3 regions of the Pseudoalteromonas piratica genome follow, and region 2 is predicted to be linked to each of the others. Evidence: predicted binding sites of a transcription regulator. Region 2 holds the regulator's gene; each other region holds the start of a gene.
The links. Region 2 encodes LexA, which represses DNA repair genes until DNA is damaged. Its sites were predicted from a motif close to TACTGTATNNNNATACAGTA; they were not measured.
Positions count from the first base shown of each region.

Region 1 (8,049 bases), 1.4 Mb from region 2:
AAGAAGGCGTTGAGTTTCTGTTTAATGTGCAACCTAAGGGCGTAGTGCTCAATGACAGCGGTAAGGTGACTGGTGTTAAAATGGTTAAAACACAACTTGGTGAGGCGGATCAAAATGGTCGTCGTCGTGCTGAAGAGGTTGCTGGCTCAGAACATATCCTGCCAGCCGATGCTGTGATTATGGCGTTTGGTTTCCAACCGCATGCAATGCCTTGGCTCAGTGAGTTCGATGTTGAACTCGACAAATGGGGACGTATTGTTGCGCCAGAACAAGGTGCATTTACGCATCAAACATCTAACCCAAAAATCTTTGCTGGTGGTGATGCGGTTAGGGGCTCTGACTTAGTGGTTACCGCTATTTATGAAGGGCGAAATGCTGCAGAAGGTATCATGGATTATCTTGAGGTTTAATCTTCATCGATTCAATTTTATTTAGAACATAAAAAGGTGGGCATTGCCCACCTTTATCTTATTTGAAAATTGTTATCGCTTAGTGATATTGCGATAGCAACTCAGAGGCATTAGTGCGCGTAATATCACTGATATTTGTACCACCGAGTAAACGCGCAATTTCATCAATACGGCCTGAGTTATCAAGCACTGTCATGCGCGTATTTGTTTGTGTGCCATCGTCAGTTTTACTAACAAAAAATTGGTTATGACCACTTGATGCTACTTGCGGTAAGTGAGTGACACAAATAACTTGTGTACTTTTACCTAATTGACGAAGTAGTTTACCTACAGCTGAAGCGGTTGGTCCTGAAATACCCACGTCTACTTCATCAAAAATAAGCGTTGGTGTTGTCATCTTGTCAGCAATAATCACTTCAATGGCAAGGCTAATACGAGAAAGCTCACCGCCAGATGCTACTTTATGCAGTGGTTGTAAGCGTTGACCTGTATTGGCAGCAACCTGAAAATCAACTGTGTCAGACCCTTTACTACTGGTAACCGATTCTTGATGCTCTATGCAAATGGCAAATTTTGCATTTTCCATCGACAAACTGACAAGCGACTTGGTGACTTGCTCTGACAATGCCTTTGCCGCGGCTGAGCGACTTTCAGATAGTACGCTAGCACAAGCAAAATAATGCTCTTTTGCTCTGGCTATTTCAGCTTCTAACTCATTAAATCGCTCATCGTTTTGCTCTATATTTGCAAGGTTTTGTTGTAACTCGGCATGCAGGTTTGGCAATTCTTCAGGGGTAATATCATGTTTTCTAGCTAAATCAAGCGCACGTGATATACGCTCATCAAGTTCAGATAATTGGCTCGGATCCATTTCAACACTGTCTTGATAATGGCTTAATTCACGGGCGGCTTCTTCAAGCGTGATGCTTGCTTCAAAGAGTAAATCTGCAATAGGTGCAAGTTTCTTATCAAGGCTAGCAAGCTCTGCGATTTGGTTTGCGCTTGATTGCACCATAGAGTAAGCGTTGAAATTATCTTGTTGATAGATAATTTGTAACTCTTTTTGCGTGCCTTCTAGCAATGAATTTGCATTACTTAATAAGGTATGTTGCTGCTCAATTTCTTCATACTCGCCAGTTGCTAGGGCAAATTCGTCTAATTCAGCAACCTGGTACTCAAGCAGTTGTTTTTCAGCTGCAGCCTGTTGTAGCGTTTGAGCTAACTGTTTTTGCTCTCGCTCAAGCGATTGTAATTGGTTGTACGATGTTTTAACTTCGTTTAAAAGCTCAGTGTGATCGGCAAAGCTATCGACTACTGAAAGTTGATAGTTTGCTTTATTTAGCTGTTGATGCGCATGTTGACCGTGAATTGAAATCAATAAATTGCCAAGCGTTTTTAATTGACCGGCAGGAACCATAACCCCATTTATAAATGCTTTGCTGCGGCCATTGGCTGCAACGACACGACGAATTACGCATTCGGTGTTATCGCCAAGTTCGTGCTCATTTATAAAATGTTTTGCCGCAGGCAAGTTTTGAATATCAAATACTGCCGATACTTGCGCTTTATCTGCGCCTTCTCTAACCATTGAGGCTTCTGCACGCTCGCCCAAACATAGAGAAAGTGCATCAATCGCAATAGATTTACCCGCACCAGTTTCACCCGTAATAGTGGTCATGCCTGATTGCCACTCGATATCAAGGTGTTCAACAATTGCAAAATTAGTTACTTGTAATGACGTTAACATAACTGATTATCCATACAGTACATTAACTGTTAATTTATACAGTAATTAAAAAATAGGCAAGTTAAAAATTACGATTATTTACACTTGAGGATATTAAATTTATTGGTCAAATAATTAATTGGGGATATGAGAGGTGCTAAAGCGCGTTTAACACCTCTATACGTTAAGCTTCGATTTCTAATTCAGCTTCTGGTTGTTCCTGAATATGTGATTGAGTAGTTATCACTTGCTGGCTTAACGAAGGTAATTGGTGAATATAAAAATCACTATTAAACTGGTGCCCTGAACTCGGTAATTGCTCGGTAAAAGAATAAATTTGCTTGGTCAGTTGGCTTTTATCCTCAGCGATATCAAATTTACTGAGTTCAATTTCTAGCAAATCAGTTAATTGACCAATAATTTTTTCGTAGTGGCAAATGTTTTCATCATTTTTGCTTTGCATCACAAAAAAATTATTATTGATTTGTGACAAACTGCTTAAATCTTTTGGTTTTATGATGCGCATTTTTCCGTATTTTTGTACCACTTGCTGGTAGCGATTGCTTACTTCTTCAATGCGTTCATTTTGTTGTTGTTTAACAAGCGCAATGGCTTTTTTGCGGTTATTATCGATTATCAAATAGGTCGTCAATAATACAATTAGTAAAACGGTGGCTAAAAATACTACAAACCCCACTTTCTTGTTCCTTATTTCGTTATTTTTTAATTATTAATATAAACGGCTGCCCCAGTTTAACTTCTGGCGCAACACATTGTAATACGAATATTTGCTTGGATGCACGAGTCTAAGCTGCTGTTCGCTTCGCTTTATTACAATTTCATCACCTGCAAGCACAGCTAACACCACATGACTATCGCAACTTACCTGCAGGTCAACATCATTTGCAGGACTCAGTACTAATTTCACTTCACTATTTGCATCGACCACCAGTGGACGGCTAGTGAGGGTATGCGGAAACATAGGTACCAAAGAAATGGCATTTAATTTTGGATTGAGAATTGGGCCACCGCCAGAGAGGCTGTAAGCTGTTGAGCCTGTTGGGGTAGACACAATCAGACCATCTGATTTTTGCGAAAAGACAAACTCGCGATCAATGAATGCTTCAAATTCAATCATATGAGCGACTTTGTTAGCATGAAGCACAGCTTCATTTACTGCTGTATTTGAGCTTTTAAGCTTTTCGTGGCGGTAAATTTCAACTTCTAATAAAAAGCGCTTTTCTTCGCTGAACTTGCCAGCTAATACTTGTTCAAGCTCTCGTTCAAAATTATCTGGATCAAGGTCGGTTAAAAAGCCTAAGTTACCGCGGTTAACGCCAATAACAGCAATATCAAACCGGGCGAGCACTCTTGCCGCACCCAGCATATTACCATCTCCGCCTACTACGATGGCTAAGTCACAATTACGACCAATCTCGACAAGGGAAGCACTGAACTCTTCACTGACTATTGGTTCGGCAACACGGCTTTCAACATAAACTTGGTAACCTAATGCAGTTAAAAAGGTATGTAATTTGGCAAGCGTAATAGCCGCACCTTGATGATTCGGTTTGCCTATCAATCCAATATTATTAAATACTTGTGCCATAAAATCGTCACTGTTAAAGTCTTGCCTACAGTATATCTTGATTTTTAATCATCAGGCCATAAATAATAATTATGAAATTAAGTGCCCGTGATCAACTCATCTTTTCTGCAGTGATGGACCTCTATTGCAATGGTCAAGGTACCCCCGTTGCTTCTAGTCATGTAGTTAAGCAGAAGCAAATTAACATCTGTAGTGCGACTGTGCGAAATGCGATGGCGCGTATGGAAAAATCAGGCCTGTTATATGCACCACATACGTCATCAGGACGGGTGCCAACTGAACTTGGCTTTAGATATTGGTTTGAAGAGTTCTTTCAGCTTTCAAATATAGCTGATTATTGGCAACCTTCGGCACAACAACTCACCGAGTTTTCTCATCGTTTAAGCCAACACTTTCAAGTCTGTGTGTTGGTGAGTTTACCCGAGGCAATGCAACAGCATATTTATCGCGCTGAAGTGCTGGATTTTAGTGTTGAAAACTGGCTTATTCTGCTTTTCGACAAAGAAGGAAACAGCCAAAATATTCAAATTACCAAACCATTTGAAGCAAACGATTCGCTTAGGAATCAATTTAACGCATGGCTCAATACGGTTTTTGCGGGACATAACCTTGCTGAAGGATTGCGTCGAATGGCTGCGATGCGACAAAGTGCACCGATGTTCTGCCATGGCTCTCTTGGAATGTGGATTAAAGCGCTTGCGGCGCAATTGAATGTTGATAATAGTATTGTGATTGGTAGCCACCATTTATATGGTGCGCTTACTAATCAGCAGCTAAACCAAATTGGTGCGCCATTTTTAGACTTTGTTGAAGAAAAACTAGCGATGAAAATGGGGATGTCAGTTATGTACCATGAAAAATTTCCATTCGATGCGTTGCAAGATTATCTATTATTAAGTGTTCCTTATTTCTCTCAGGAAATATATCAAGGACGCTTGTGTGTGGTTTGTCCCAAATCGGCGAAAATTGAATCAATTATCAATGAAATATCGATTAATTGCGCAATTAGCTCTTGAAAGGCATTTTTCAATCCCCATAATTAGCAACAGTTGTAAGATTTCGGAGAGTATCAATGTCTGAGCAAAATAATCAGCCAGAGCAAGAAGTAGAAGCACAGGAAAACCTTGACCAAGTTGCTGAAGAACTTCAAGGAAGTGAAGAGTTAAGCGCTGAAGCAGAAATCGCAGTATTACATGCTGAGCTTGAAGCGGCTAAACAAACAATTGAAGATCAAAAAGACAGTGTAGTTCGCGCTGCTGCTGAAGTTGAAAATATTCGCCGTAGAACAGCACAAGATGTTGAAAAAGCGCATAAGTTTGCACTAGAAAAGTTTGCAAATGAATTATTGCCTGTACTTGACAACTTAGAGCGTGCTATTGAATTTGCTGATAAAGAAAATGACGCAATTAAGTCTGTGATTGAAGGCGTTGAGATGACTGCGAAGAGTTTTGTTGACGCAGTTGCTAAATTTGGCGTTGAAGTTGTATCACCGCAAGGCGAAACTTTTAACCCTGAATTCCACCAAGCAATGTCAATTCAGCCATCAGCTGACGTAGAACCAAATACTGTAATTGCTGTGATGCAAAAAGGGTACCTATTAAATGGTCGTTTACTTCGTCCAGCAATGGTAATGGTGTCTAAAGCGGCTGAGTAAGCGTTTTAATTTTAAAAAAAAGCTGTAACAAGGTTACAGCTTTTTTATGTCTAATTTTTGTGCCTCACTTCTAGTGACCATGCTTAATTTGCTTTAGTTGGCAAACTAAAATACCTGTTACTGCGATCGCCATTGCAACGGCAAACCCAGTACTCGGAGGTAACGGGATAAATGCCAAAATTGGCCCTGCAAGTGCACCACTGCCAAAGCGTAATGTGCCAATCACCGCAGTTGCGGTACCTGATTTTTTCTTAAAGTTTATCAATATTAAGGCATCTGCATTAGTGGCCATAATGCCTAGGCTCATCATCAAAGGTGCGATAAACGCAGCGACCAAATAAACATTCTCAGCAAAGGTACTGACAAAGATTAAACTCGATACTGAGATAAAACTGATCATCAGGCCGAGGTTGAGCATTTTGCGAGAACCAAAGCGCGGTACCAAACGTGTATTAATAAAATTTCCTAGCATAAGCGCCAATACATTAAAGGCGAAGAGTATGCCAAATTCTGTTTCTGTCACCTTGAAATGCGCCATATATATAGCCGACACTTTGGTTAAAAAACAAAAAAACGCAAATGATGCCAGCATCGAAATCACAATATCAAAGCGGGCTTTGTAATTGGTCAATACAATTCGGTAATTAGAAAAAAATAAAGCGAGGCCTTTCAATTTACTCGGATGAATTGGCACTTCTTTTAAAAAGCAGAATGCAAGCACGAAAAGTATTACTGCATAGATAGCCAGTGCGTAAAAAATTGCATGCCAATGCCAGGTGATCATCAACACACTGCCTATGCTCGGAGCAAGAAGGGGCGCGAGCATCATGATCATAGACACGTAGGACATGCCTTTTGCGGTGTTTTCTTGATACATATAGCGAATGATACCAGGGACCACTACTGTCACTGCAGAGCCACAAAACGCTTGTGCAAACCGCAATGCAATAAACGTATCAATTGATTGTGTTACTGTAATTAGAAACGAACACACAGCAAAACCGAGCAAACCAAAAAGCGCAAACATGCGTCGGCCTTTTTGATCAATTAAAGGACCGAACAACATCATTCCAATGGCATATCCGGCTAAATAACTACTTAAGGATAATTGCACATTTGCCATATTTGTATCGAAATAAGCGGAGATAGCAACAAATGCAGGCAAGTAGAGGTCGATTGCTAATGGTGTTGTTGCCACCAAAGCTGACAACAGCGGCAGGATTGTTTTTGATAGGGTTTTATCTGTCACGTAATTTCTTAATCAGGGTATAGTGCTTGTGTATTTTACGTGTAAAATAAAGTCTTTAAAACCGTGAGCGTTGAATAGCAATAGTGAAAATGTAACAGTGTATGAAGCTTATTCAGAGAGCGAAAAGTCCACTGTTATTTTGTCTGGAACAAAGAGTTTAACGTCACAAAAACGACCTAAATTACACTAGGGAAACGGGTATGAAACTATCTCATTTAGTGATTTCATTGTCATTGGCGGCAACACTTGCTGGTTGTAAATCAAGCCCAACGGGGCGCACTCAGATTGCAATGTACTCAGAAGCCGAAATGAATCAACTGGGCAAGCAAAGCTTTGCGCAAATGAAAAAGCAGCAGCCTATCAATCAGGATGCAAAAATAAACCGTTATGTGCAATGTGTTGCTGATAATGTGATTTCTGTGCTGCCGGCAAAATACGCAAATCAACAATGGGAAGTTGTGGTCTTTGAAGAACCATCTGCCAATGCGTTCGCTCTACCTGGTGGCAAAATTGGTGTACACACAGGATTATTAAAAGTGGCCAAAGGGCAAGACCAACTTGCTACCGTTTTAGGTCACGAAGTGGGGCACGTTATCGCTGAGCACTCAAATGAACGAATGACGGCGGCAGGCATTAAGCAAGCAAGCTTACAAGTTGCTGATGCTTACAGCCGCTCGCAAGGAAACCGTTTACATAATGAAACCATGATGGCGCTGGGGCTAGGCACTGAATATTTGGGAATGATGCCTTTTAGCCGTATGCATGAGAGTGAAGCAGATAAAATAGGCCTAGACCTGATGGCAAAAGCAGGATTTAATCCTAAAGAGTCAGTAGAATTATGGCGAAACATGGCTGCTAATAGTGCTGGTGCGCCACTAGAATTTTTATCAACTCACCCTTCTTCTGATACGCGTATCAGTGATTTGCGCAGTTGGATGCCAAATGCCATGGTTTTGCACAATCAGGCAAAGTCACAAAACAAAAAACCGCACTGTGAATAAACGTTAAAGATTTTTACTTCTAATTGAGTAATTTGCCAATTACTCAATTAGAAATTGCAACAAAAAGTTTAAAAAAGCGACACATTGGTCTACATTTATAAATAATAATTATTATAATTTACTGTAGTCCATTGAAACTTAAACATCCCTTAGCCAAACAGCTTCTCGTTGGCATATTACTTACAAGCTCACTTCTGACCTTGATGATTACAAGCACCATCATATGGATGGATTACAAACGTGATCTTGGTGTAATTGATCAAGGCTTCGCGCAAATCGAAAAAAGTCACCTTCCTTCTGTAACAAATGCGCTCTGGGCTGAAGATGAAAAGCAATTGGAATTATTGCTACAAGGTATCAGTGAATTGCCCAATGTATCATCAGTATTTATAAGACAAGA
Region 1 covers NZ_CP009888.1:1,978,771-1,986,819, forward strand. Annotated here, with positions in the region: gene OM33_RS09240 (FAD-dependent oxidoreductase) at 1-410, shown strand, start outside; gene recN (DNA repair protein RecN) at 490-2,157, opposite strand; gene OM33_RS09250 (hypothetical protein) at 2,321-2,833, opposite strand; gene nadK (NAD(+) kinase) at 2,867-3,745, opposite strand; gene OM33_RS09260 (HrcA family transcriptional regulator) at 3,817-4,761, shown strand; gene grpE (nucleotide exchange factor GrpE) at 4,818-5,399, shown strand; gene OM33_RS09270 (multidrug effflux MFS transporter) at 5,470-6,648, opposite strand; gene OM33_RS09275 (M48 family metallopeptidase) at 6,849-7,649, shown strand; gene OM33_RS09280 (response regulator) at 7,877-8,049, shown strand, end outside.
Region 1: a site for LexA is predicted at 2,182-2,201, ahead of recN (DNA repair protein RecN). Genes of this name have one in related genera too.

Region 2 (8,049 bases):
TTATTTTATTTGCGATGCTGTTTGGTTTCATTACACCAAACAGCAACCCTTATACTGTTAGCTAATTACTTGGTATTTATATTTAAAGTACATAAACAAATACAAACAAACACAGCCAAACCACATCTACAAAATGCCAGTACCAAGCCGCAGCTTGAAATGCAAAGTGCTTTTCTTCACTAAAGTGGCCTTTCATAATCCGCAAAAACACCACCAGCAATAGAATTGTTCCTAATGTAACATGCATGCCATGAAAACCAGTTAGTAAAAAGAATGTGTTACCGTAAATACCTGAATCAAGGGTAAGTCCGAGCTCTTGATATGCATAAACATATTCTTCACCTTGCAACCCGAGGAAAATTACACCCAGCAAAATAGTTAACGCTAACATCGCTTTTAATTGAGTTCGCTTACCCTGTTCCATTGCTGTATGCGCAAAGTGCAATGTAATTGATGATAAAAGCAAAATCATAGTATTAATCAGTGGTAACCCTTGCCATCCCATTGCTCTCGTTTCGCCACCTCCAGGTGTGCTTAACAATGGCCATGCGGCTTCAAAAGAGGGCCACAAGACTTCATTTGTCATGGCATTATTGCTTTCCCCGCCCAACCAAGGCACAGCAAAGGTTCTGGCATAAAACAACGCGCCAAAGAATGCCATGAAGAACATTACTTCTGAGAAGATAAACCAGGCCATTCCCTGTCGAAAAGAGCGATCCATTTGCGCTGAATAAAGTCCACCTTGTGACTCGTCAATGACGTTTTTAAACCACCCAAACAACATATAAAGTAGTACTGCAATCCCAAGCAGCAAGATATAAAAGCCAACTCCACCCTGTTGTTTAGCTGTTTGCATTACCGCTAAACCCGAACCTATCGCAATTAAGAATAATGCGACGGCTCCGACAATGGGCCACTGGCTTTGTTCTGGCACATAATATTTTTCATATTGAGCTTTCATTTGTTAACTCCCCATCGCTTTTGCTGTTGCTTGCAACTTTTCCTTCAATGTCTGCGGTAATATCATAAATTGTGTATGACAAAGTGACTTCATGAATATCATTTGGCAAAGTTTCATCTAGGTAAAAAAGTAAGGGTAGATCAGCAGAACCTTTGCTAGTCAGAGGCTGTTGGTTGAAACAAAAACAAGAGACTTTATGTAAATATTTAGCCGCACGACCCGGCGCTACCGAGGGCACGGCTTGCATTATTTTGTCGCTACTTGATAAATTTTGCGCAATAAATTCTATGCGCTCCATTTCACCGGGGCTTACGTCTACACTGTAGCGCTTTGCCTTGACCTTAAATGGCGCCCCTGCTTGTGCATGTGTAATAAACGTGACACGTACACTGCGAGACTCATCACTGTTAGCACTAGCCTGTGCTTGCTCCATATTTGGCTTGCCATTCAATCCTGTGATATCACAAAAAACGTCATAAAGAGGCACAAGTGCAAAAGCAAATGCAAACATTAATAGGCTGGTTAAAATTAATTTTTTAAGTAGCTTTACGTTATTCATTACTTCACTTCCGGTGGCTCAGAAAAAGTATGATAAGGTGCCGGTGATGCAACCTCCCACTCTAAACCTTCAGCACCATCCCACACTTTCGCAGGGACTTTTTGGCCACCTTTAGCACATTTATATACCACAGCAACAAACAGCAACTGCGATAAACCAAATGCAAAGCCACCGATACTGATCAATGCATTAAAGTCAGCAAATTGAAGCGCATAGTCAGGAATACGACGAGGCATCCCGGCCAACCCAACAAAATGCATTGGGAAGAAAAGAATATTGACGCTTATCAACGACAGCCAAAAGTGCGTCTTTGCAAGACCAATGTGATACATGTTTCCGGTCCATTTCGGCAACCAATAATACGCACCTGCCATAATTGAGAACACAGCCCCTGTAACTAAAACATAATGGAAGTGTGCAACAACAAAATAGGTATCATGGTATTGAAAATCGACTGGAGTAATTGCCAGCATCAGGCCAGAAAAGCCACCTAAAGTGAACAACACAATAAAGGCAATAGAAAAGAGCATCGGCACTTCAAAGCTAATTGAACCTCGCCACATGGTAGCAACCCAGTTAAATACTTTTACACCAGTAGGAACAGATATCAGCATAGTGCTATACATAAAGAACAGCTCACCAGCTAATGGCATCCCTGTAGTAAACATGTGATGCGCCCAAACAATGAAAGATAAAAATGCTATGGAAGCCGTTGCGTAAACCATAGAAGCATAACCAAATAACTTTTTACGCGAGAACGTAGGGATAATTGTTGAGATCACCCCAAACGCAGGCAAGATCATGATGTAAACTTCTGGATGACCAAAAAACCAGAAGATATGCTGGAACATAACAGGGTCACCACCACCAGCTGCATTAAAAAAGTCTGTGCCAAAGTACTTATCCGTCAGTACCATTGTTACTGCACCAGCCAATACTGGCATGACAGCAATCAGTAGAAATGCAGTGATCAACCAAGTCCATACAAACAGTGGCAACTTCATGTAGGTCATACCCGGAGCACGCATATTAACTATGGTTACCACCACATTAATGGCCCCCATAATCGAACTAATCCCCATAATGTGCACTGCAAAAACGAATAATGCTGTATTGTCATTACTATATGTCGTTGATAATGGTGCATAGAAAGTCCAGCCAAATGCAGGACCACCGCCTTCCATAAAGAGTGACATTAATAAGATAAAAAATGCGAATGGTAGTATCCAAAAACTCCAGTTGTTCATTCTTGGTAGCGCCATATCTGGCGCACCAATCATCATTGGAATCATCCAGTTCGCAAGCCCTGTAAATGCTGGCATTACGGCACCAAATACCATAATTAAACCATGCACAGTGGTCATTTGGTTAAAAAAGTGAGGTTCAACAAATTGTAACCCTGGCTGAAATAGTTCAGCGCGGATCACTAACGCCATTGCACCGCCAGTTAAAAACATCAGCAACGCGAATAACAAATAAAGCGTGCCAATATCTTTGTGATTGGTCGTAAATAGCCAACGTTTAATGCCTGTTGGGGCATGATGGTGATGATGAGATTCAGCTATTGTAGTCATTATTGTGCTTCTCCCATTGATTCTTGAATGTCACTGGGTTGAACGAGATCACCCGTGTTGTTACCCCAAGCATTTCGCTCGTAAGTCACTACCGCAGCAAGTTCTTTTAATGACAGCATTTTACTGTAGCCTTGCATTGCCGTAGCAGGCTTACCATGCACAACAATGTCGATGTGTGCTTTAATATCGCCGACTGCAATTGGACTATCCTTTAAAGCAGGGAATACACCTGGCAACCCCATACCTGATGGTTGATGACAAGCGGCACAATTTGCCATATAGACTTGCTCACCAAGTGTCATTAACTCATCTTCGGAAAGCGTGACGCTTAATGATGCTTTTTCTGCAGCAGCGGCCTGCGCCTTTTCTAGCTGCGCATTTGCGAGCCATTGTTCAAATTCATTGGGCTCTTTAACTTCGACTACAATAGGCATAAAACCATGATCTTTGCCGCATAGTTCAGCGCACTGTCCGCGATAAATACCCGCCTCATTGACTCGTGTCCATGCTTCATTAATAAAACCCGGGTTAGCGTCTTTCTTAACCGCAAACTCTGGCACCCACCAAGAGTGAATCACATCATCAGAGGTCATTAAGAAGCGTACTTTTTTTCCTTTCGGGATAATGAGTGGCTTATCTACATCTAACAGATAAGTTTCGGTTTTTTCATCTTGATTGGTAATTTGCTCACGCGGTGTAGAAAGTACTGAATAAAATGACACATCGTGGTCAAGGTATTCGTAGTGCCACTTCCATTGCGAACCTGTAACCTTGATGGTCAAATCCGCTTTTGTGGTATCTTCCATTGCAATCAATGTTTTGGTTGCCGGCACAGCCATCGCAATCAAAATGACAAATGGAATTGCTGTCCACAAAATTTCAACTTTTGTACTTTCATGGAATTGGGCTGGTACTGCCCCTTTAGATTTACGGTGATGGATAATTGCCCAAAACATCACGGCAAATACGACTAATCCAATTACGCAACAGATATAAAATATGGTCATATGGAGCTCATAGACATCACGGCTGATGTCCGTCACCCCAACAGGTAAGTTATATTGACTCGTCCCAACTGCTAAAAAAGGAAAGCTCAATAGTAACCATAAGGATAGCTTAACTAACCTCATGCTCGCTCCTTTGCTAATTATTATTATGTTGTTAGGAAATGGTCAGTGAAAGTTAATGTGATTAGATCACACGACGCACTACAGCATCACTCCATTTTCTTTATTATGTTTTGTTTTCAAAGCCCGCACACAGCTATAAGAAAACAAAGGTTACTACTAAGGTCTAGTAAACGATTAATTTTTACGCAAGTCAAATTTAAGATAAATTTTTTATAAATCTATGGGTTAGCGCTTTTTTTTAAGCAAGGGAAGGAAACTAAAAATGAAGTTAAGAAGTGTTTGCTTTGTTTATATGGCTAGTGGTTAAAGCCTCTAGCCATAGTAATTAGGTGTATCATTACATCCAATCTGCATTGCGGATCACGCCAACGGCTAATCCTTCAATATTAAAGTGATCATGTTCTAAGTCGACTTTGATTGTATCAAAAGCCTCATTCTCGGCGTGCAACAGTACTTGCTTACCCGCTTTTTCGAAACGTTTAACGGTCACATCTTCATCTACACGCGCGACGACAACTTGCCCATTATTTGCCACAGGTGTTCTGTGTACTGCCAATAAATCGCCATCCATAATGCCGATATCTTTCATACTCTCACCTTTAACTCTAAGCAAAAAGTCAGCACATGGATTAAATAAGCTTGGATCCACTTGATAGTGGCTTTCAATATGCTCATGCGCCAAAATAGGCGAGCCCGCTGCAACTTGACCAACCAATGGTAAACCTAATTGTTCCGGTTCCTCTTCTTCAACAAGACGAATACCACGGCTTGCCCCAGGTACCATTTCGATGACCCCTTTTTTCGCAAGTGCTTTTAGGTGTTCTTCAGCAGCATTGGCGCTCTTAAAGCCTAATGTAGAGGCTATTTCAGCACGCGTAGGCGGCATACCGGTATCTTTTATAAATACTTTAACAAGCTCTAGGATTTGCGCTTGGCGCTTAGTTAATGGTCTCATTCACTGGTTTTCCATACAGTACAGATAACTGTGAGTATATACAGTTAATGCTATTTCGCAACTTTTAATTCTTTGATATTTAGCACTATGCTTAAGATTTAGTTTTCGCAAAGCAATTTGTTGCATTTAAAAGTAAATAGCACATTGGACTTTAGCCAGATTGCTTTATTTTTCTTCTGGCATGACCAGTTATTTAATCTTTTTAAGTTAACTGGTATGCTAGCGCCCCTTTTTGTTTTAGGTTGGTTTTATGAATTTGGTTAGTGCTGTGATTCAGTTGTTCGCAAATGCTATGAATAAGCTTTTTGTGCGCTCAAAAATTGTACCCGAACACCCTTTAGATAATCTTGGTATCGACGCAAATAAACCAACCGTTTACATCACCTTATTAAATTCCTTTGCTGATGCTGCTGCGTTACAAACAACGTGTAAAAAGTTAGGGCTGCCCGACCCTCAAATCAACCAACAAATTGGTGAGCATCAGGTTCCACGTTACATTCCTATTCATCACCGTTCACCCTTGATCGGTTCGGTAAAAAAAGAAAGCCCAGCCCTGTCAATCAGTGAAAATATTTTTAATGCATTAAAACAATCTGATGTTGATGACTTACAGGTTATACCGGTCACCATTTTATGGGGACGTAATCCTGGTAAAGAGAAGCCAGGTCTCGGCACCATTCTATCAAGCTCTCTAACCCCGAGCTGGTTACGCAAACTCTTTGTTGTTTTACTATCTGGTCGCGACAATTTAATTCGCTTTAGCCGCCCATTACAACTTTCTGAACTTACAGGTAAAAAACAAAGTAGCGATTTACCGCATAAACTCATTCGCGTTGCACGTGTGCATTTTAAACGTCAAAAGCTAGCTGCACTTGGCCCCAAACTACCTTCACGCGATCAACTATACCAAGGGTTACTTGCATCAGCTTCTGTCAAAGCCGCAATTGAGGAAGAAGCAAAAAGTAAAAACATTTCGATCGCTGAAGCGCGCCAAAATGCGATAAAGCTGGTTGATGAAATTGCAGCTAATTACAATGAATCCATGATTGGCGTCCTAGAGCGAATCCTTACTTGGCTTTGGACTAAGCTTTACAATGGCATTGAAGTAAACAACCCTGAGCGCATTCAAGAACTTACAGATAAAGGACATGAAATAATCTACATGCCTTGTCACCGCAGCCATATGGATTATTTATTGTTAACCTATGTCATCTACCACCAAGGTTATGTGCCACCTCATATTGCGGCAGGCATTAATTTAAGCTTTTGGCCGGCAGGACCTATTTTCAGGCGATGTGGTGCATTCTTTTTACGTCGCTCATTTAAAGGAAACAAACTTTACTCTTCAGTATTCCGTGAGTATTTAAGTCAATTATTTATTAAGGGCTATGCCGTTAAGTTTTATACCGAAGGGGGGCGAAGCCGGACAGGTCGTTTACTCCCTCCCAAAACCGGCATGCTGGCAATGACAATGCAATCAATTTTACGTGGTATTGACCGCCCAATATCAATAGTGCCTGTATACATTGGTTATGAACACGTCATGGAAGTAAATACTTACTTAGGTGAATTAGCTGGTCAGAAAAAGAAAAACGAATCTGTTTTAGGTGTATTTAAGTCTCTTAAGAAGCTAAAAAATTATGGTAAAGGTAACGTTAATTTTGGCGAACCAATTAATATCAATCAATACCTAACACAACACCAATCAGATTGGCGTGACAGTATAAATGCTTCAGAAAAACCTCATTGGTTAACACCAATTGTCGGCAATTTAGCAGATTCAGTAATGGTCAACATCAATAATGCTGCAGCAATCAATGCTGTCACATTGATGTCGTGTATTTTGCTTAATACTGATAAGCAAGCCATGACAAAAACTGAGCTTGTTGCATCAATGACAAGCTATTTAAGGCTTCTTGAACTTGCTCCCTACAGCCAAGACATTAGCCTACCTGAAAACAGTGCTGAACAATTATTAGAACATGCGTTGAAGCTAGATAAGTTTGAGGCTATTACACAAAGCCCTGTTGATGTTATTCGCATCAAAGACACGCAAAAAGTGTTATTAAATTATTATCGCAATAATGTACTTCATTTATTTGCTGTACCGAGTTTAATTAGCGCGATCTTAATCAGCCAAAAACAGATTTCTCGCGATAAATTAATACAACAAGTCGCTTTGATTTATCCGCTTTTTAAACAAGAATGGTTTATGCAACCTTATTGTGAAAATTACTTAAATGAGACAATTGACGCACTAAGTGGTATTGGACTTATTACTATTGAGAATGACGCAATCTCTGCCAACCCAAATAGTAAATCGTTAGCACAACTGAATTTATTAGCACGATTTATTCAGTGCACCTTAATTCGCTATGCTAGCGTAGTAAAACTCATACTGGCCACTGAGGGACTTTCAAGGGATCAATTAGAGCAACAGAGTCAAGATTTTGCGCAGCAACTTGCACAATTGTTTGGTATCGATACGCCTGAGTTCTTTGATAAGAAAGTTCTTTCAGGTTTTATCAGTACACTCAAAAATAACGAAATGATTAATGACTGCGAAAAAGGTCTGATTTCTGGTAATCAAACAACAATTGAGCTTAGCAAAACTATTTTAAAGTACTTGCCACCAAGTATTGCAAGCGCTTTGGAAGGTTAAATTAAAACTCTAGTTTAATAAAAAGGCGGTTTTTACCGCCTTTTTTAAGCATACTTTCTAATCACACCTTCTTGTATGGTCGATGCAATCAATTCACCCTGCTGATTGAAGAATTGTCCTCGAACTAATCCTCTTCCGCCGCTGGCTGATGGGCTATCTACTGCATACAAAATCCAATCGTCTAAACGGAAAGGACGATGGAAATACA
Region 2 covers NZ_CP009888.1:538,372-546,420, forward strand. Annotated here, with positions in the region: gene OM33_RS22300 (DUF2909 domain-containing protein) at 1-65, shown strand, start outside; gene OM33_RS02355 (cytochrome c oxidase subunit 3) at 83-961, opposite strand; gene OM33_RS02360 (cytochrome c oxidase assembly protein) at 945-1,520, opposite strand; gene ctaD (cytochrome c oxidase subunit I) at 1,520-3,094, opposite strand; gene coxB (cytochrome c oxidase subunit II) at 3,094-4,224, opposite strand; gene lexA (transcriptional repressor LexA) at 4,562-5,179, opposite strand; gene plsB (glycerol-3-phosphate 1-O-acyltransferase PlsB) at 5,430-7,841, shown strand; gene tesB (acyl-CoA thioesterase II) at 7,886-8,049, opposite strand, start outside.

Region 3 (8,049 bases), 1.3 Mb from region 2:
GGGGCTCTGTAAACTCCCCTGCAACCTGTGCATCTGCTATCACACTGAGCTCTTTAAAACGAGGTAAATCGAGCGAGTCCACAACTTCAAGATGCGTGATACGATGGCGTCCAATGCCTTTGGAGCCTGCTTCAATAGCGTTAAGGGCTTCATGAATGCCACGATCGCCAATGCCATGAATGTTGAAATCAAAACCAATAGGCTCTAACACTTCAATATATTTGGCTAACCGCGCTTGAGTGAAATAGTTAAGGCCTTTATCACCATCCAGTGCTAACCAACTGTATTCATAAGGTGCCTTTAATGCAGCCGTTGTATTGACTAGAATTCCATCCATGTAAACTTTAACCTGATCTACTTTTAGTAACGAATCTTGAGACGCTTGATACAAGGATTTTAATTGAGCTAGTTGAGATTCATCACTGGCTTCAGGGTAAGCCCAAAGCCCCAAACTCACCCGCATTTTAAGTGCATCATCGTTTGCTAACTTAAGCCAGGTATCTAATTGCCCTCTTTGCCAATAAACACGTGCATCACTGATTGACGTAACGCCATGCTGTAATAATTCAGGCTGGGTATACTCAAGAAAACCAAAATAGTTTTCTGTTGCTTCATCACCCTGGCCTTGCATTGCAAGATCCATCACTAAATTGCCAGCATTGTCATATAAAATGCCATTTAATACGCCACTTTCGTCACGACCAAATACACCGCCGATGGGGTCGCGACTTTGCTGAGTAATATTAGCAATTGAGAGCGCTTTAGAGTTCACCCACATGGAGTGAGAGGTTTGCTCCATAATAACTACAGGTCGGTCATTAACAACTTGGTCGATAACAGCGCGCGGTGATTGAGTCAGTTCAAGTAAGCCATCAATATTGTGACCATAACCAATAAGCCACTTTGCATCTGAGTGCTGTATGCTGGCATTCTCAATCACAGCTTGATATTCGTTAACATCGGCATATTCTGGCAAGGTAAAATGTGTTGCCTCTGATGCGGATTCAAGTGGATGAATATGCACATCATGCAAGCCAGGTAATACCAACTTGCCAGCCAAATCTTTAACTTCTGTATTGTCACCAATAAATTCATTTACTGATTCATTATCACCTACATAAATAATCTTACCGTTTTTAATCGCCATACTTTGTGCCAAGGGTGCTACGTTATTAACCGTATAGATAGTTGCGTTGTTTACTACTAAGTCAGCCCCTGTGCTTGCTTGATTAGGTGACTCAGATACGCCTCCACAGCCACTCAATGCTGCAGCAATTGCAATAATATTTGACGTCATAACCGTTTTTCTCTTCATAACTAGATGCCTCCGATATCAAATAGCTTACAATTAACAAGGTAACGAAAAGGTAACTGCAGTAATAATAGTCGAGTTATGATTGCCCTTTATTGAAACCTTAAAAATAGAATGAAGTGGGAAATAAATGCTAATTTTGTTTGTTGAAGACGACAGAGCATTGGCTGCAAACACGATCGATTTTCTCAATAATGAAGGTATTGAAGTCGATTTTGCCGATAGTGTGCACGCTGCCAAAGAGATTTCTTCCAAGCAAGAGTATGATGCGATTGTTTTAGATATCGGTTTACCTGATGGCACTGGGTTTGTACTCGCTACACATTTTACAGCCGCACAACCTGATACTCCTATCATCTTTTTAACCGCCGAAGCTGCGTTAGATAATAAACTTTTGGCTTTTTCGCTTGGTGCCCTCGATTACTTAACCAAACCCTTTGAGCTGGCAGAGTTAACAATTCGTCTTAAATTGCTTAAGGCTAAAAAACCGAGTATCAGGTCTAAACCTTTTGTGTTGGGTGATCTGACCATTGATTTACAGCAACGAATTGCTACCCGAAGTAAACGTGTTATCACCCTATCGCCACAACAATGGCAGTTACTTACACTGCTAATCAATCACTACCCAGCACCGGTAAGTAAAGCAATCATTTTAGAAAAGTTATGGCCCGATAATAATGTGACACCAGATATGTATAAGACGCTCGTTAGCCGCTTAAGGAACAATATAAGCCATCAACAAGAAACGCCGTTATTACATACAATTAAAGGCGTAGGAGTTGTACTTCGTGAAACCAACTGAATCCTTAACCGCTTACCTTAATCGCAATATTCTCATTCCATTTATTGTTTTTGGTTTATTATTTGCAGCCTTATCAATAGTTTTTTATTGGTTTGCATTGGACGATACTGCTGAGTTTTATCTTTTTGAGGATGCAGAACAGTTTATCAGTACCCAGCAAAAAATTAGCAGCGGAGCTCGCAAAGTCAGTGACGTACTCTTAGACTTTTCCCTTTCAAATCGCGCTCAATTAAACAATTTATCAGAGGTTAATACCGTTTATTTTTTTGAAACCGAGAAACATGATAGTTATTTTCTGATTTACCAAGCCCATGAAACAGCCAAAAAAGTCTATGTTGTGCATCAGTTTGATAAGGGAGAATCATTTGATATTAGACCATTGCTGTTATATGTATGTTTGAGTAGTTTGTTTTTATTCGCCTTTTGGTTATCCCATGTTTTATCTAAAGTGCGTAATCAACTGTCACGGTTTGTAAAGAGCATTAAAACTCGAGACATAGCTACGGAATTACGCTTTAGTGAGTTAGATAGCGTAAAAACGGTTACGCTAAGTGCACTTGAAAATGAGCAACAAGCAATAGCAAGAGAGAAAGCTTTCTCTAGTTTTCTTAGTCATGAAATCCGCCATCCTTTAACTTTACTGGGCCACCAATTGTCTCAATTTGACCATATGGATGATTTGACAGAGCAAGTACTTATAAAAGTTGCTGAACTTAAGACAACTCAGCAAACCTCGGTAAAACTTGCAAATACCATCTTAGGGCTTTGGCTAACAGGGGATAAGGAAAATCTATCGAGCACTGACTTTATAAGCTTTTTAAATCATTGGCAGAAAAAGTACAGCGATTCACTTTTAGTAGAAATTAAAGCCGACACCTTCTTTGTGTCATTAAACGAAGACGAATTAAACTTATTAATGGCACAGATTGATTCAAATTTTCGTACTTATGGCGAAGGTAACTTATCAATTACAGTATGCAAAAACAGCGTCTCTTTTAGTAATCGCATTAACACAAAACCAAATAACGAAAATAATTTTGGGGTAGGCACTTTTATAATAAATGCACTATCGGCAAAAGCGGGGTTAGCAGCACATAAGCTAACTAATGAGTGTTATTACACTTTAAAAATAACACGTATATAGTTTGGTAGATAAAATAAAGACATAAAAAAACCCAAGCATTTGCTTGGGTTTTAAATCATGGTGCGGATGGAGGGACTTGAACCCTATTAATATGATTTTTAAACCTTTTTAGACCCCTACAGCCCAGTAATTACGTTTCGAGTGAGGTCTTACTGGGTCGTAATGGTGATTCATCTTCCCCCAAATTTACCCCAAATTTAAAAGGTTCTTTCAGAGAGTCTTTATAGACCTGGAGAATCAGTTCATCCATAGCACTGAAAATAGAATTCACTGCATGATCTGGCTCTGCGCTTTGATTATGGTGCAGTTTCAATAAATTTAAATGATCACCTAGTGATTCGGCTAATTCCGTTTTGCTCTTTTCGGCCATAAAATGCTTAACCTCTGCATTGTATATCATTTCTCAACTGCAAACATTCTTAAATAGTTTGCTATATTTGTCAAACTTTATAAATAAATTGTTTTTATCACAAATAACCTGTTATATTGCAATTAGATATGAGGAACCGACCAAATGCATAATTCAAAATTAAATCAAAGCGATATAATTGACCGTATCAAAGTTCTATATAACTTTAGATTCAGTCGTGAAATGGCTAAATATTTTGATATCCCAGAAGAATCCATTTCTAGATTCAAGAATGGCTCAAAACAAATAAGCCTAGAACTTATTGATCATGTTAAAAATGAAAAGTCTGTATCACTTGAATGGCTTTTATATGGTGTTCGTCCAACAATATTTGACGAAGTTACTAAAGAGGATATCGAGCTCGGTGTTATTTCTGGCATCCTAAAAGCAGCACGTTTTAGCTTGCTACCAAAAAGCTTAGTGATGCACGATGAAGAATTACTTGAAGGTTCAGCAAAACTTATTGCTGAATGTATCGAATTAAGAGTTAATCAAAAAGAAGAAGTAGCTTAATCGCTACTTCTTTTTAAACTTAACAATATTTGTTTGCTCTAGTGCCCTTTCCTGCTTCTCTCTACTAAGCATTTCTAGAAACCAATTTCTTTCTTTTATCTGGCCAGTCATTACACCAACATCATATTGTGCTTGGCTAGACTTTAGTGCGTGATATTTTGCATCTTTAGCTGATTTGGCTTGTTCGGCAAGGATTGCTTCATTTGTTGCTTCCAATGAACGTTGAGCAAGCTGGTTTTGATTAAACATGTTTTTTACGTCTCGAATCATTAACCAGACAATCAGTAAGCCTCCTAAAGGAATTGCGGACCATACAACTTTAAAAATTGAGTCCAGTTCTAACCACCATTCAATTAGCGCTTGCATTTAACTTCCTTACTACATGCCTAAACAACATTTCTGCGTAATCAAAAAAGATTATCGCTATTATAGAAACTGTTACTAAATTAGAAATAATACTGTAGGTGTAATTATACCAAGCAAATTCATACTCGAAATCGAAAACACCTATTTTTAGCCATAAAATTAGCTGAATTAATATGTTGATCCATAGGCCAATAACAGCATAAAAGTAGATGTTATTGTAATACTTACTTGTCAGTAAATGAACACGTTGAATATAACGTAATATTACATAGTCAATAAGCGCATACGCTAGATAAATATGTTGTGAAGCATCTATTTGAGCATCTGTTTTTGCATTGAGTTGAATTAGCATCATCAAAAAGCCAGTTAATATGTATTTTGCTGAAAGCGCACGAACTACAATAAAGCGACTATATGACTCAGATTTGTTTATAGCTAACAATACAGACGTAACGAAGGCAAAAATATACGCAATTGAAATATATGAAGATATAAAAAGAGCTGACCAGTTAGAGTTATTTGAAGGTCGAACATAAACTATATCGTTAAGAATTTGCGATATTTGCTCTAAATCCATTTACTGCGCCTCAAATCAACCTTTCGCAATATTACAAAAACAGGACAAAAAAAACCACGCAAATTGCGTGGTTTATATTCAAATTAATACTTTAGTCTGTTTTCTTGTCTTTTACGATAACGCCACCGCCACCATTCATAACTTTCATTTGCGGCATCTCTTCACTTGGAAGCTCTGCAGGTTGAACAAATAAAGATGCGAAAAATAAAGATAATGCTGATAACATTTTCATTCCTTTGTTAATTTAAATAATACTCAAAGGCAAAGAGCAAAAAATGTGCCATACGTATTCTATGGCCTCAGCATTTAAAAACGGCAATCAATACAATACATCTATGCAAAAGCTTGCCGCCTATTATTAATTTCCACCGTATGACTCTTTGAAAATAATTGATATCTGCTTTTGCATATCTTGAATAATTAAGTTCAGAGTATGATTTTGCTCTGCAACCTCAGCTAGATGTTTCTCAATATAGTTCGCATGATCATTAAGCACTTCCGAACATAATTGAATTTTAGTCGTATCCATATTTTCCTCTTAATAAATAAACACTGACTGGCTACCAGTCTTTAAGTTGTGCTTGAACTTAATGATAAAAGAAGCCTTGTCAACATTAAAAAATGATTTAAAACAGATAATTAGTGAGGCTAAATAAACAAAAAAAAGCATGAACTTAATGATATTTTTGGATTTGTAAAGGAATTTTTATTTTATATTTGAAATAAGCTAAACTGTATATATATACAGCTATAGTTTGATTAGAATGAACGTTTCACCAATATATACAGCAGATGATCCACTCGATGACAATGGTATAAATTACTGTGAATTAGAAAATGGTATAGATGAGGTCATCATTCAAAATCCGAATGCGACATTTATCGGCCTTGCGACCGGTAACTCAATGCAAGGCGTTGGAATTTTTGACGGTGATCTACTAGTGGTTGATCGGAGTGTTGAAGCCAAGCACGGAGATGTCATCGTTGCCCAATACAATAATTTATTTACATGCAAGATATTAGATTTAAATAAACGACAATTAATCTCAGCTAATAAAGAATACCAACCGGCTAATATTGGCTCTTTGGATCAATTTGTTCTTGAAGGTGTTGTTGTGAGCTCAATTCGTCTTCATCGAAAAATTAACCGGTACTTAAATTATTAAATTACTTTTTACGAAACTTGATAATTGCAGCAATAACCAAAGCTGCGATCAAGAACACAGGAACAGCAGAGTAATCGGTAGTTGAACCATTTTCGAAGTCGTTACCGAGTGCAGAAGTCTTAACACCACCGCCGCTGGCTATAAGTGGATCAAATGGTAATGTGCCTATTGCTTTCTTTGGTACTAGTACGATTCCACCACTTTGCAATATCATGTTATTCATCTACAGCTTCTTTGTGTTAGATTGAATTCATTATTTCAATTTACTGAAAGCAAAACAAGATTTTAAAAATGAAAAAATTAATAGCCTTATTAACTGTTTTCTCGTGCGAACTCCTTGCAAGAGGTGGCGCATCTGCGATTCCAACTAACGCTAAAGAGTCTGACTATGTTGAGCATTATTGTCGAGGTGAAATCGAACATCGATTACCAGATAAAACTCGCATTGATTGCCTCAACGATACACACGCTATTGAATATGATTGGGGCAAGAAATGGCATGAAGCGCTCGGCCAGTCATTGTATTACTCTGCAATGACTGGAAAAAAAGCTGGTATTGTTTTAATTGTAAATCCCAAAACTAAGGAGCGTTATTTGACTAGATTAAATAAGGCAATTGAAGCTCACAACCTAAACGTAGATGTTTGGACTATAGATAAGTAAATTACTCGCACTCTTCTAGTGCTCGCTTGTATAGCTCATGTAAGTCTTTTTCAATTACTTCTTTTAAAGTCTCGACGCCCTGATTCAGTTCCGCATGTTGTTCGTAATACATATTCATCATATTGAAATGTTCAATTATTGAAATCATGTATTCTAAATTTGATTTTTCTTTCATTTAATTGCGCTCTATTAATAGACCCTACAACTATTAAACAGTCATTTTTAATACCCAACAAAAAAACCCCTTTCCTTTAAAAAGGGGTTTTAGTCCACGTATCAAGCAAACATAAAATTAAGAATTGTAAGAATGGCAGCAATTAGCATGACTAAGCGCTCAATCCACTCTATAAAAAAGGTTTTTTCTATTTTCATAAAAAGTCCTTCAAGGTTTAAAGATGTGAATACGGTAGCGCATTGCTTTTTTTTGATTTACTACCAGAGTTAAATTAATTTTTTCCAATACGGAATTCTTTTTAAAACACTGAAGGAATTACTATATGTTGAGAAAAAAGAAGACTAAATGCAAAATGCATTCAATAACATAATCAATGAAAATCTGATGAACAAATCAATAGTTTTTGATGTAGGTACAAACCTTATAGGAATCATGGATACAAACGAAACCGTTTATCGTCATTATTATGGTAGTAACAGGTTAGAAGCCATAGAGCTACTTGAAAATGCAACCGAAATAGTTTCCTTTAATGGAAAGAAGTACGATATTAAAGAAGTAAATAAAGTTTCAATAGAGTTACGTGAAATACCTTTTTCCCCAAAAGGTACCCACACCGATATTCTGAATAAATGCTGGGATTATTGTTTCGCAGGTAGTTTAGATAAATGTTTCAAAGAAATAATTGGTGCTGATGTAACTTTTCCTGACACTCACTTAGGATCAAATGAAAAAGATGTTTACCAAACTTTAATGCTGTGGAAGCATTTATATAGAAGTTAAGACGATTAAAGTTTATGCATCAGAACCACACTTGCTTGTAGGAAATCCTATTAATAGCATTGATTATTAATGCTTTATTTTATTAGTATCAATTTAGTTTGTTAATTTAACTGGAGTATTAACTTGATTCGTTTAGCTTTTA
Region 3 covers NZ_CP009888.1:1,869,313-1,877,361, reverse strand. Annotated here, with positions in the region: gene OM33_RS08690 (amidohydrolase) at 1-1,315, opposite strand, end outside; gene OM33_RS08685 (response regulator transcription factor) at 1,443-2,114, shown strand; gene OM33_RS08680 (hypothetical protein) at 2,101-3,258, shown strand; gene OM33_RS08675 (hypothetical protein) at 3,389-3,658, opposite strand; gene OM33_RS08670 (helix-turn-helix domain-containing protein) at 3,773-4,180, shown strand; gene OM33_RS08665 (hypothetical protein) at 4,184-4,546, opposite strand; gene OM33_RS08660 (hypothetical protein) at 4,530-5,123, opposite strand; gene OM33_RS22920 (hypothetical protein) at 5,215-5,349, opposite strand; gene OM33_RS22545 (hypothetical protein) at 5,482-5,652, opposite strand; gene OM33_RS08655 (LexA family protein) at 5,888-6,289, shown strand; gene OM33_RS08650 (hypothetical protein) at 6,291-6,512, opposite strand; gene OM33_RS08645 (hypothetical protein) at 6,581-6,952, shown strand; gene OM33_RS22540 (hypothetical protein) at 6,954-7,100, opposite strand; gene OM33_RS08640 (ribonuclease H-like domain-containing protein) at 7,473-7,907, shown strand; gene OM33_RS08635 (hypothetical protein) at 8,031-8,049, shown strand, end outside.
Region 3: a site for LexA is predicted at 5,854-5,873, ahead of OM33_RS08655 (LexA family protein). Genes of this name have one in related genera too.